3 regions of the Pseudoduganella sp. R-43 genome follow, and region 1 is predicted to be linked to each of the others. Evidence: predicted binding sites of a transcription regulator. Region 1 holds the regulator's gene; each other region holds the start of a gene.
What was found. The regulator FNR, encoded in region 1, switches genes on or off when oxygen is low (the NO sensors DNR and NnrR bind a similar motif). The targets are predictions, from matches to a motif close to TTGATNNNNATCAA.
Positions count from the first base shown of each region.

Region 1 (3,270 bases):
CTTGCGCATGCGTTTTTCCGGACGCGCAGTGCAACCATGGGAATTCAGGCGCGATGGGGAAACCGTGAAAGTCGATGTCAACGGCCCCTTGCTGGTGGAGCCATCCGGTGCCGTTGAACTGATCGTGGATGCGGCCGAGGCAGGAAGCGGCGTCATCTACCTGTTCGAAGACTGGCTGCGCCCGCACCTGGACAACGGCGCCCTGGAAGCGGTGCTGGAACCCTGGTGGCAATCCTTTACGGGCCCATTCCTCTACTACTCAGGGCGCCGCCTGGTTCCGCCGCCCTTGCGCGCGTTCATAGACTTCGTCAAAAGTGAAAATTGACATAGATCATGTGCCCGAATTTTTTCCAGCGGCACAATTGCGGTTCGACACTACTGGAGAACCCCATGGATTCCATCGTCTTCGGGCCGGACCTCGCACTGGGCATTCCCGTTCTCGACCAGTCGCACCGCATCGTCTTCGACATGCTCGACGCCATGGAAAGCCTGCCCCGTCCCGCCTTTGACGCAGCCTGCCGCGACCTGGCAACTGAATTCATGGAACACCTGCGCGAAGAAAACAGCCTGATGGAGCGCATCGCCTACCCGGCTGCCCAGGCCCACCGCGCAGCCCATGGCTACTTGCTGGAAAAGGTCGCCCGCACCCTGCGCCTGCTGAAGGACGACGAGGAAGCCACGGCACGCGACATCATCCGCACGCTGCCGGACTGGCTCGAAGCCCACATCAACACCATGGACCTTGCGCTCGCAGTTGCGGCTTCCCGGTTAGAGTAATAAAGTGCTTGACTTAGAGTGCACTCTAACTTTTACGATCACCCCATGGAATCGCACCTGAGCATTGACGAAGTCGCCAAACGTACCGGCCTCACGGCCTACACACTCCGCTATTACGAGCGCATCGGGCTGATTGCCCCGGTCAATCGTGCGGCGGGCGGCCAGCGGCGTTACGCGGCCTCGGACCTTGCCTGGATCGAATTCCTGCTGCGTCTGCGAACGACCCATATGCCAATCGGCAAAATGCAGTCATTCGCAAAACTTCGCGGCGCTGGGGACTCGACGGTGCCTGAACGGCGCCGGATGCTAGAAGAGCATATGCAGGACGTGCTCGCCGAAATCGAGGCGATGCAACAATCTGCAGCATCATTGCAGGCCAAGATCGAGTATTACCGCTCCCTGGAGCAGTCCCTGGCGTCGAATCCAACCACCGATGGAGCACATGCCAATGAACACCGAAAGCCGCTACGAGCGCGGGCTCGCAAAACTGCGTGAAGTCGACGGCCAGGCCGGCGACCGCGTCGTTCAAAGCCTGGAAGATATTGCGCCCGATTTCGCCCGCTACCTGATCGAATTCCCCTTTGGCGACATCTATTCGCGCCCGGGGCTTGACCTGAAATCACGCGAGATCGCTGTGGTGGCCGCGCTGACCGCCATGGGCAACGCTGCGCCCCAGCTCAAGGTGCACATCCACGCCGCCCTTAACGTCGGCGTCAGCCGCGAAGAGATCGTGGAGACCATCATGCAGATGGCCGTCTACGCTGGCTTTCCGGCTGCGCTCAACGGCCTGATGGCCGCCAAAGAAGTGTTCGCGCAATAAAAAAGGGGCAGCAAGAGCTGCCCCATACACCCCCTACAGGTGAGAAAACTGGTAAGCCGGTCAGGCGACAGCGAGTTCCTGCGCCATGCCGCCGGACGACATGGCCTCGAGCCTGGCGCGGTCGGTAATGCGCAGATCGCGGTTGCTCAGGACGATCGAGCCATCCTGGCGCAGGCGGGCCAGCTGGCGGCTGACGCTTTCCACGGTCAGGCCCAGGTAGCCGCCGATATCTTCACGCGACATGCGCAACTGGAAGCTGGTCGAAGAGTAGCCGCGCTGGGCGTAACGGCCGGCGAGGTTCAGCAGGAACATGGCCAGCCGCTGTTCGGCACGCATATGACTCAGGAACAGCATCACCGACTGCTCGCGCTGGATTTCGCGGCTCATGGTGCGGTGGAACTGCTGCAGCAGGCCAGGAATCTGCATCACCAGCTCTTGCAGGCGGTTGAAGGGGATCTCGCAGACTTCACTGTCCTCCAGCGCCACGGCATTGCAAGAATGCTGGCCATTGCCGATGGCTTCCATGCCCAGCAGGTCGCCGGCCATGTGGAAACCGCCAATCGTCTGTTCGCCGCGCTGGTTCACCTGCACGGTCTTGAAGTGGCCGAAGCGCACGGCATACAGGCTGTGGAAGCTGTCGCCGGTCTTGTACAGCGGCTCGTCGCGGTTCACGCGGCGGCGGCGGGAAATGATCTGGTCAAGGCGAGCAACATCTTCGTCGGCCAGGCCCTGTGGCAAGCAAAGGCGGTTGAAGCTGCACAGCGAGCATTTGGCTGCGACTGGTGCGCAGGATTTGGTGGCGTTTGCAGGGGTGATTGGGATGACCGGGCTCATTTTGCTGCTCCTTGTTTTCGATGGAAGCAGTATCGCGCCCGGCGTCATTTCCCGGTATCAAGCATCCTGTGCAGTTGCTGTAGTGGTTCCCCTACAGCCGCTCAGATCAGCCCGTGCTCGAGGGCATAACGGGTCAGCTCAGCATTCGTGGACATGCCCATTTTCTCGAGGATGCGGCTGCGATAGGTTGTCACAGTGTTAGGACTGAGGTGTAGTTTTTCCCCTATGCGCACCAGGGACTCGCCCTGGGCAATCAGCTTGAAGACTTCCAGTTCGCGGTTGGAAAGCTCTTCGTGGTCGCCGCTCGCGCCGCCGCCGACCAGGGTTGCCAGTTTTTCAAGCAGCGCCGGGCTGACGTGCTTGCCGCCCGAGGCAGCCTTGCGCACGGCCTCGATCAGGGTCGCCGTCGGCGCATCCTTGGTCAGGTAGCCGGAGGCGCCCGATTTCAGCGCGCGCACCGCGTAAATTTCCTCGGAATAGGTGCTCAGCACCAGCACCGCCATGCGCGGGCATTCGCTGCGCAGGGTCTTCAACAGGTCCAGGCCATTCTTGCCCGGCATCTTGATGTCCACCAGTGCCACGTCGAAACTGCGCTCGGCCACGCGCTGCATCGCTTCCACGGCGTTGCCGGCCTCGCCCTCCACGCTGATGTCGGGCGCCGTGCCCAGCATGAGGCGCACGCCGTTGCGTGCAATCGCATGGTCGTCGACCAGCAAAACGGTGATCCTGTCACCCATTCTTGTCCTCCAAAGGCAGGCGCAGCTGCAGGGTAGTGCCCTGCCCGGCCTTGCCGCTGATATTCAGTTCGCCGGCAAAGCGGCGCGTGCGCTCGTGCATGC
Region 1 covers NZ_CP183988.1:3,587,207-3,590,476, reverse strand. The annotation lists gene ACN9M3_RS16425 (LysR substrate-binding domain-containing protein) at 1-325, shown strand, start outside; gene ACN9M3_RS16420 (bacteriohemerythrin) at 391-777, shown strand; gene ACN9M3_RS16415 (MerR family transcriptional regulator) at 823-1,272, shown strand; gene ACN9M3_RS16410 (carboxymuconolactone decarboxylase family protein) at 1,226-1,597, shown strand; gene fnr (fumarate/nitrate reduction transcriptional regulator Fnr) at 1,658-2,431, opposite strand; gene ACN9M3_RS16400 (response regulator) at 2,533-3,168, opposite strand; gene ACN9M3_RS16395 (response regulator) at 3,161-3,270, opposite strand, start outside.

Region 2 (3,270 bases), 1.1 Mb from region 1:
CACGCGCGGCACGCGCCTGGCCATCATGAGCAACGGCAGCGGCACCGGCAAGCTTGCCGCCGACGCGCTGCAATACGTGCACGGCAAGCTGGCGCAATTCTCGCCCGATACCGGCAAGCGCCTGCGCAACGAGCTGCCGCCCGGGCTGCTGCTGGCCAACCCGATCGACATCGGCGGCGAAGCCAGTGCCGAACGCCATGCCGCCGTAGCCAGCGCCTTGCTGGCCGACCCGGGCGCCGATGCATTGCTGGTGGTGCACGCGCCATCGTCGGCCGCAGCCAGCACCGGCGTGGCGCAGGCCTTGGCGCCCTTGCTGCGCCAGAGCGGCCGCAGCGTGCTCTCCTGCTGGCTGGGCGGCGCCTCGGTGGCCGGCGCGCGGCAGGTCTTCGCCGATGCCGGCCTGCCGACCTACGACACGCCCGAAAAAGCCGTGCGCGCCTACAGCCAGGTGGTGCAGTATTCGCGCAACCAGGCCTTGCTGATCGAGGTTCCGGCCCAGGTGCCCGCGCATTCGGTGCCGGAGCGGCAGGCGGCGCGCAACCTGGTGGAAGCGGCGCGCGCCGCCGGCCAGGCCGAGCTGGCGCGCGCCGACCTGGCCGCCGTTCTGGCGGCCTACGGCCTGCCGCTGGCAAGCGAGCCGGCCGGCGGCAATGTGCAGCAGCTGCGCATCGCCATGCAGGTCGACCCTGTCTTCGGGCCCGCCATCAGCGTTGGCCTGGGCGGCAGCGCCGGGCGCGTGGTGGACGACCGCGCCGTCGGCCTGCCGCCCTTGAATACCGTGCTGGCGCGCGACATGCTGCGGCGTACGGGCGTCGGCCGCGCCCTGGTCGACGAACGCGAAATCCTGTGCAGCGCGCTGGTGCATGTGGCCGAACTGGTGGCCGACATCGGCGAAATCGCCGCGCTGGAAATCGACCCAGTCACCGTGGTGGACGGCGTGCTGCAGGTGCATGCCGCACGGGCCGCGCTGGGCCCGCGCCGCGCCGAAAGCAGCATGGCGATCCGCCCCTATCCGCAAGAGCTGGAGCAGGAAATCCAGTGGCAGGGCGCCGCCCTGTTGCTGCGCCCGATCCGGCCGGAAGATGCCCCGGCCCACGTGCGCTTTTTCAGCCAGCTCGACCCCGACGATGTGCGCCTGCGCTTTTTCTCGGCGATGAAGGAATTGCCGCCGACCCAGCTTGCGCGCCTGACCCAGATCGACTACGACCGCGCCATGGCCTTCATTGCCACCCGCACCGGCGCCGATGGCCAGCCGGAGACGCTGGGCGTGGTGCGCGCGGTAGCCGACCCGGACAACCAGAAAGCGGAGTTCGCGATCATCGTGCGTTCCGATCTGAAAGGCAAAGGATTGGGAAATATCCTGTTCCAGAAATTGTTTGACTATTTCCGCAGCCGCGGAACGCGCGAAATCACGGGCGAAGCCCTGTCGGAGAATATCGGAATGCAACAACTGATGCGAAGATTTGGCGGAACAGTGACGGCGTCGCGAGAAGCTGGTATGGTTGATCTTCGCCTTGCGCTGGATTTGAAAACCTCCTAAATTGTGGAGGGCGAATGGCGTTACCTTGATGTACGTCAAAGTGAACCTGTCGGGCTAATTTACACTTGTACTTCCGTTTCCGCGTAGCGATATTTGGGAGCAAGAATGTTAACGGCCACATATACATTAGTTGCGCTTTCCGTTGAACAGGCTAACGTGCGCCTTAGCCTGCTGTCGTTTCAAAAATACGTGCAATCGACGCTGTTGCGGCAACAGCGCCTGACGCTCTCCCAGCTTGAATATGCTTGCGAAACCCTGGAGCGCCTGTACCAGGCCTGCCATTGGCGCAAGATCGAGCTGTACCTGATTCCGGCCCTGCAAAATGCGACGGAACAGGCCAACCAGCTGCTCGACGAGCTGAGCCGGCTGAACCAGTCTGCCTTGTCGGTGATCCGGCGGTTGCAGGCTGAACTCGACTCGGCGGTGGAGTACAGCGAACAGCAAGTGACGGAGATCTGCGAATCGATCGAGACTTTCTGCACGGTGCTGTTGCAGCGCCTGGAGAAAGAGGAAAAGGAACTGTTTGCGATTGCCCGCGCCACCATTGGCGGCGAAGCCTGGTTCGATATCGCGAACAAATTCCTGGCCCATGATGCTCAAGTGGTGGAAGCGCGCCGCGTGCCGGCCTCCGCCGAAAAAGACAGGAAAGCCTTGTTGGAAGCCAAGCAGGTGCGTGCCTCCCTGCGCAGCGAAGACGAGCTCGTGGTTCCTGTGCCGAAGCTGCGCTACCACCGGCGCACGCGTTTGGCCCATCGCGCCGCTGCGGACACGGCCTGAACACGCCATGCCTGCATTCGCCGCCCCTGCCGGGCGGCGCTGCGCTATGATGGTGGTTTTGATCCATTCATAGCACAACTATGTTTGAGTTCCTTTTCAAGCAGCAGGCCAGCCAGGCCAGCGTTGCCGGCCAGCCGAGCCCGGGCGGGTCGCAGGCGCCGCTCGGCACTCCCGCAGAACGCCGCGCGGCGCAAGCCGAGCTGGCCCGCAACCTTGCGGGCGACGAGGCTGCTGCGGTCGAGCTCATCCTGAACAGTGAATTTGCCGACGTGCGGCTGGCGGCAGCCGAACACGTCGTCTCGCAGGCGGCGCTGGAGAAAGTGCAGCAGGCGGTGCGCAACTCGGACCGCCGGGTGGCCAAGCTGGTGCAAGGACGCCTGGACGCCATCCGCCATGTGCAGGCCGAACAGAAGCAGGCGCAGGCCTGTATTGCTCTGGCGCAGCGCTTGTTGGCTGATGAAAAGTTGACGCCCAATCTGGTGGCTGACCTGGACCGTCAATGGAAGGTGGTCGATGCCGCGCCGTCCGCTGCGGCTGAATTTACCCATATCCGCGATGCGCTGGGCGAACGCCTCGAAGCACAGGTCTCCCTGCAGCGCGCGATGATTGATGCGCTGGCAGCCTTGCGCAAGCATCCCGATCCCGTCGAACTGGAGCGCCTGGCCAGCGAACATGCGGCACACCTGGCCTCGCCCGAGCGCGGATCTCTGCCGCGCCACCTGCTGAACGATTTCGATGCTGCCCTGGCTGCGGAACGCGCCGCGCAGCAGCCGGCCGCACCGCCCGCCGCCGCGCCAGCGGCAGCAGTGGCCGCCGAGGCCGCCGAGGCCGAACGCGTCCCCGCCAAGGGCGCCGCAGCAAGCGCAGTGGACGATGCCGCTCCGGCGCCTGGCGCCAGCGCGCCGCCGGCGCCGCCGCATGGCGACGCCGTCACGCACGCCGACGGCCACGAT
Region 2 covers NZ_CP183988.1:4,699,121-4,702,390, reverse strand. The annotation lists gene ACN9M3_RS21165 (bifunctional acetate--CoA ligase family protein/GNAT family N-acetyltransferase) at 1-1,540, shown strand, start outside; gene ACN9M3_RS21160 (hemerythrin domain-containing protein) at 1,646-2,317, shown strand; gene ACN9M3_RS21155 (DUF349 domain-containing protein) at 2,398-3,270, shown strand, end outside.
Region 2: a site for FNR is predicted at 1,566-1,579, ahead of ACN9M3_RS21160 (hemerythrin domain-containing protein). Genes of this name have one in related genera too.

Region 3 (3,270 bases), 1.7 Mb from region 1:
GATACGGATCGATTCTTCCTTGGCCGGCGCGCTGGTCGGCTTGGCTTCGCCGGCCGGACGTTCGCGCACTTCCGGCGCCGCAGCGGGCGTGGCGGCCGGCGCGCCGGCTGCGGCGTGGGCCGCAGCCACGCCTTCGGCACGCGCATCGACAGCAGGCCGCACGTAAGTACCGGGTGGCACCACGGCTTCGTACATGCCTTCCCAGTCAAGGCCATCGGCCGACGGCGCGGCAGCTGGCGCAGCGCCCGGTGCGGCGGCGGCAGGGGCAGCCGCGGGAGCGGCGGCAACCGGCGCGGCGGCCGGCTTGGCCTTGCCCGCAGCGGAGCTGGCCTTGCCCTCGATCGCATCTTTCAGGATCGCTTCCAGGTCGGCCGGCATCGGCGCCAGCTGGTCCGGCGCGGTGCCGTTATTCAGGTCGGTCAGCTGGTCGGCCACGAAGCCGGAAGCCTGCAGCGCCGCTTCGATCGACAGCGGCGTGACCGGCGCAGCGCCGGTGCGCAGCGCATCGAACAGGTTCTCGGTCAGGTGGCAGGCCGACACCAGCGCCCCCAGGTTCATGAAGCCCGCGCCGCCCTTGATGGTGTGGAACGAGCGGAAAACTGCGTTCAGCGTTTCCTTGTTGTCGGGGTCACGTTCGAGGCGCAGCAAGTGCTCTTCGACGTTGACGGCCAGGTCCATGGCCTCGACAACGAACTCCTTGAGCATATCGTCCATTAGAACCCCAGGTCGGCAAGCAGGTCATCGACGCTGTCCTGATTCAGGGCTTCCGATGGGACGGATGGACCCGACATCAGCGACACCTCTTTCTGCGCAATCTTCTCGCGCACATCGGCCGGCGCATTGTCCTTCAACAGTTGCGCCAGTTCGGATTCGACCTTCTTGGTGATGGCGACGACCTTCTTGATCAACTGGCCGGTGATGTCCTGGAAGTCCTGGGCCATCATGATTTCCAGCAGGCGGGCTTTCTCCGCCTCCGTTGCTTGCGCTACCTTGCTGGCAAAAGCGCGCGAATCGCCCGCCAGGGCCTTGAAGTCCTCAATGCTCAGCTTGCCTGCGAACAGGTCGGCCCAGCGGTCTTCCATTTCCTTGGCCTGCTTGGACAGTACTTCCTGCGCCGGCATGCCGTCGTCCAGGGTATTCAAGACCTTGTTGGCAGCCTGCTCGGTCAGCGAGGCGACATATTCCAGGCGGTCCTGCGCGTCCACGATCTGGGTCGACGCTTCAGTCAGGGCCTTGTCGTAGCCCAGTTCACGCAGCGAGTCGTGCAGCAGGCGCACAATGCCGCCCAGGCGCTCGAACATGCCCTCGGCGTGCTCGCCGCCTTCCGCGGGCGCCTCGCCCGCCGGGGCCGGGGCCGCTGCCGGCGCTGCGGCAGGGGCTGCCGTTTTGCTGGACGCTGCTACGGAATCAAACAGGCTTTCCAGGTCATCAGAATCGCCCGACTCGGATGCCGCAGCGGCCGGAGCCGGCGCTGGAGCAGGTGCAGGCGCATTGGCCCGTTGCGCGGATACTTCCTCAAATAATGCATCGAAATCATCAGCGGCGTCGGTCATAATTCCTGCTTCTCCATTACGTTTCAAATTGCCAAAACATTGTCAAATTTAACGCTCGGCAATAAATTGGGTTCTCTCGCGAGTGTAACAGGGGCAGCCCCCACAGTTCAATCTCTTAGGTGAAGCCGGATGGCCCTACAAGTGTACTGTTGTATTTGCGGATCGTGTGAAATACACGCTGCAAGCCCCTGAAATAACGGGAATTTGCGGCATCTGCGATGTCCTCGTGACAGTTTCTTGATAATTATCAACTCTTTACAGCAGAACAATACTGGCAAACGGGGCTACAATGAAGGCAGGAACTGGCTCTTTTAAATAGTTAAAGGAGGCTGAGATATGTATCGGAAAATCCTGATTACGACGGACGGCTCGGCCGTTTCCAGCAAGACCGCTTGCGCCGGGGTCGAATTTGCCCAGCAGCTCGGGGCGGAAGTGCTGGCCCTGTTCGTGGCACCGGAATACCAGTACCCGATTTACGTGGAGATCATCCCGCCCAGCTATCCGAGCGAGGAAGAGTACCGGGCGGCAATGCAGCGCGCCGGCAATGAGCATGTTCAGTCTATCCTCGAGTCTTGCGCGAAAAAAGGCGTGCGGGCGGAAGGCATGACAGCTTTTGCCGAAAGTGCTGCACTGAAGATCGTGGACGTGGCCAACCAGTGCGGCTGCGACCTGATCTTCATCGGTTCGCATGGCCGCAGCGGCTGGGGTCACCTGCTGCTGGGTAGCGTGACCAACAAGGTGCTGTCCCATACCAAGATCCCGGTGCTGGTGCACCGCCTGATCAAGGACCCGCGCCCGGCCTGAACGGCCAGGCGTTACGACGCGCTCCAGCCTGCCGGGCTGGGGCGTGAAGACCAGTATTGATAACTATTGAGGAACCATGATTCGAATTGTCATTGCCGACGACCACACCATCATGCGCGAAGGGCTCAAGCGCATTCTTGACGGGGCACCCGACATCGACATCGTAGGCGAAGCCATCGACGGCTTCGAAGTCCTCACCCACATCCGCCAGGGCGGCTTCGACCTGCTGCTGCTCGACCTGTCCATGCCAGGGCGCAGCGGCGTTGACCTGATCCGCCAGATCCGCAGCGAATCGCCCAAGCTTGCCATCCTCATCCTCACCATGCACGAGGAAGAGCAGTACGCGGTGCGCGCCATCCGCGCCGGCGCCCAGGGCTACCTGACCAAGGAAAGCGCCGGCACCCAGCTGGTGGGCGCCATCCGCAAGGTTGCCTCTGGCCGGCCCTATATCTCCACCGAAGTGGCCGAGCAACTGGCGCTGAATATCATGCAGCCAGCCGAAACCCTGCTGCACAAACAGCTTTCCGACCGCGAGTTCGAGGTGTTTTCGCTACTGGTGTCGGGAAAATCCATCACTGAAATCGCCAACGGCCTGCATTTGAGCGTCAAGACCGTGAGCACCCACAAGACCCGCATCATGCAGAAGATGGGCATGGCTTCGCTCTCAGAAATGGTTCAGTACGCAGTGGCGCACAAGCTGCTGACCCCGTTCAAGGCATGATTGACAAGGTTGATTTTAGGATAATTCCTACATCGCCCCACTACCCTCCTACGGGTATATTCAGCAACGACTGATATTTTTCCCACATTCACGTTGGCATACTGAAACCATTCCGTTTGGGAACCAGGAGATCAGCATGCTCTCAACGCAACCCGTGTCCCATGAGGCCGGCCGTCAGCGGCAAGGCCGTTT
Region 3 covers NZ_CP183988.1:5,264,448-5,267,717, forward strand. The annotation lists gene ACN9M3_RS23955 (chemotaxis protein CheA) at 1-714, opposite strand, end outside; gene ACN9M3_RS23960 (protein phosphatase CheZ) at 714-1,553, opposite strand; gene ACN9M3_RS23965 (universal stress protein) at 1,890-2,357, shown strand; gene ACN9M3_RS23970 (response regulator transcription factor) at 2,434-3,078, shown strand; gene ACN9M3_RS23975 (Crp/Fnr family transcriptional regulator) at 3,215-3,270, shown strand, end outside.
Region 3: a site for FNR is predicted at 1,791-1,804, ahead of ACN9M3_RS23965 (universal stress protein). Genes of this name have one in related genera too.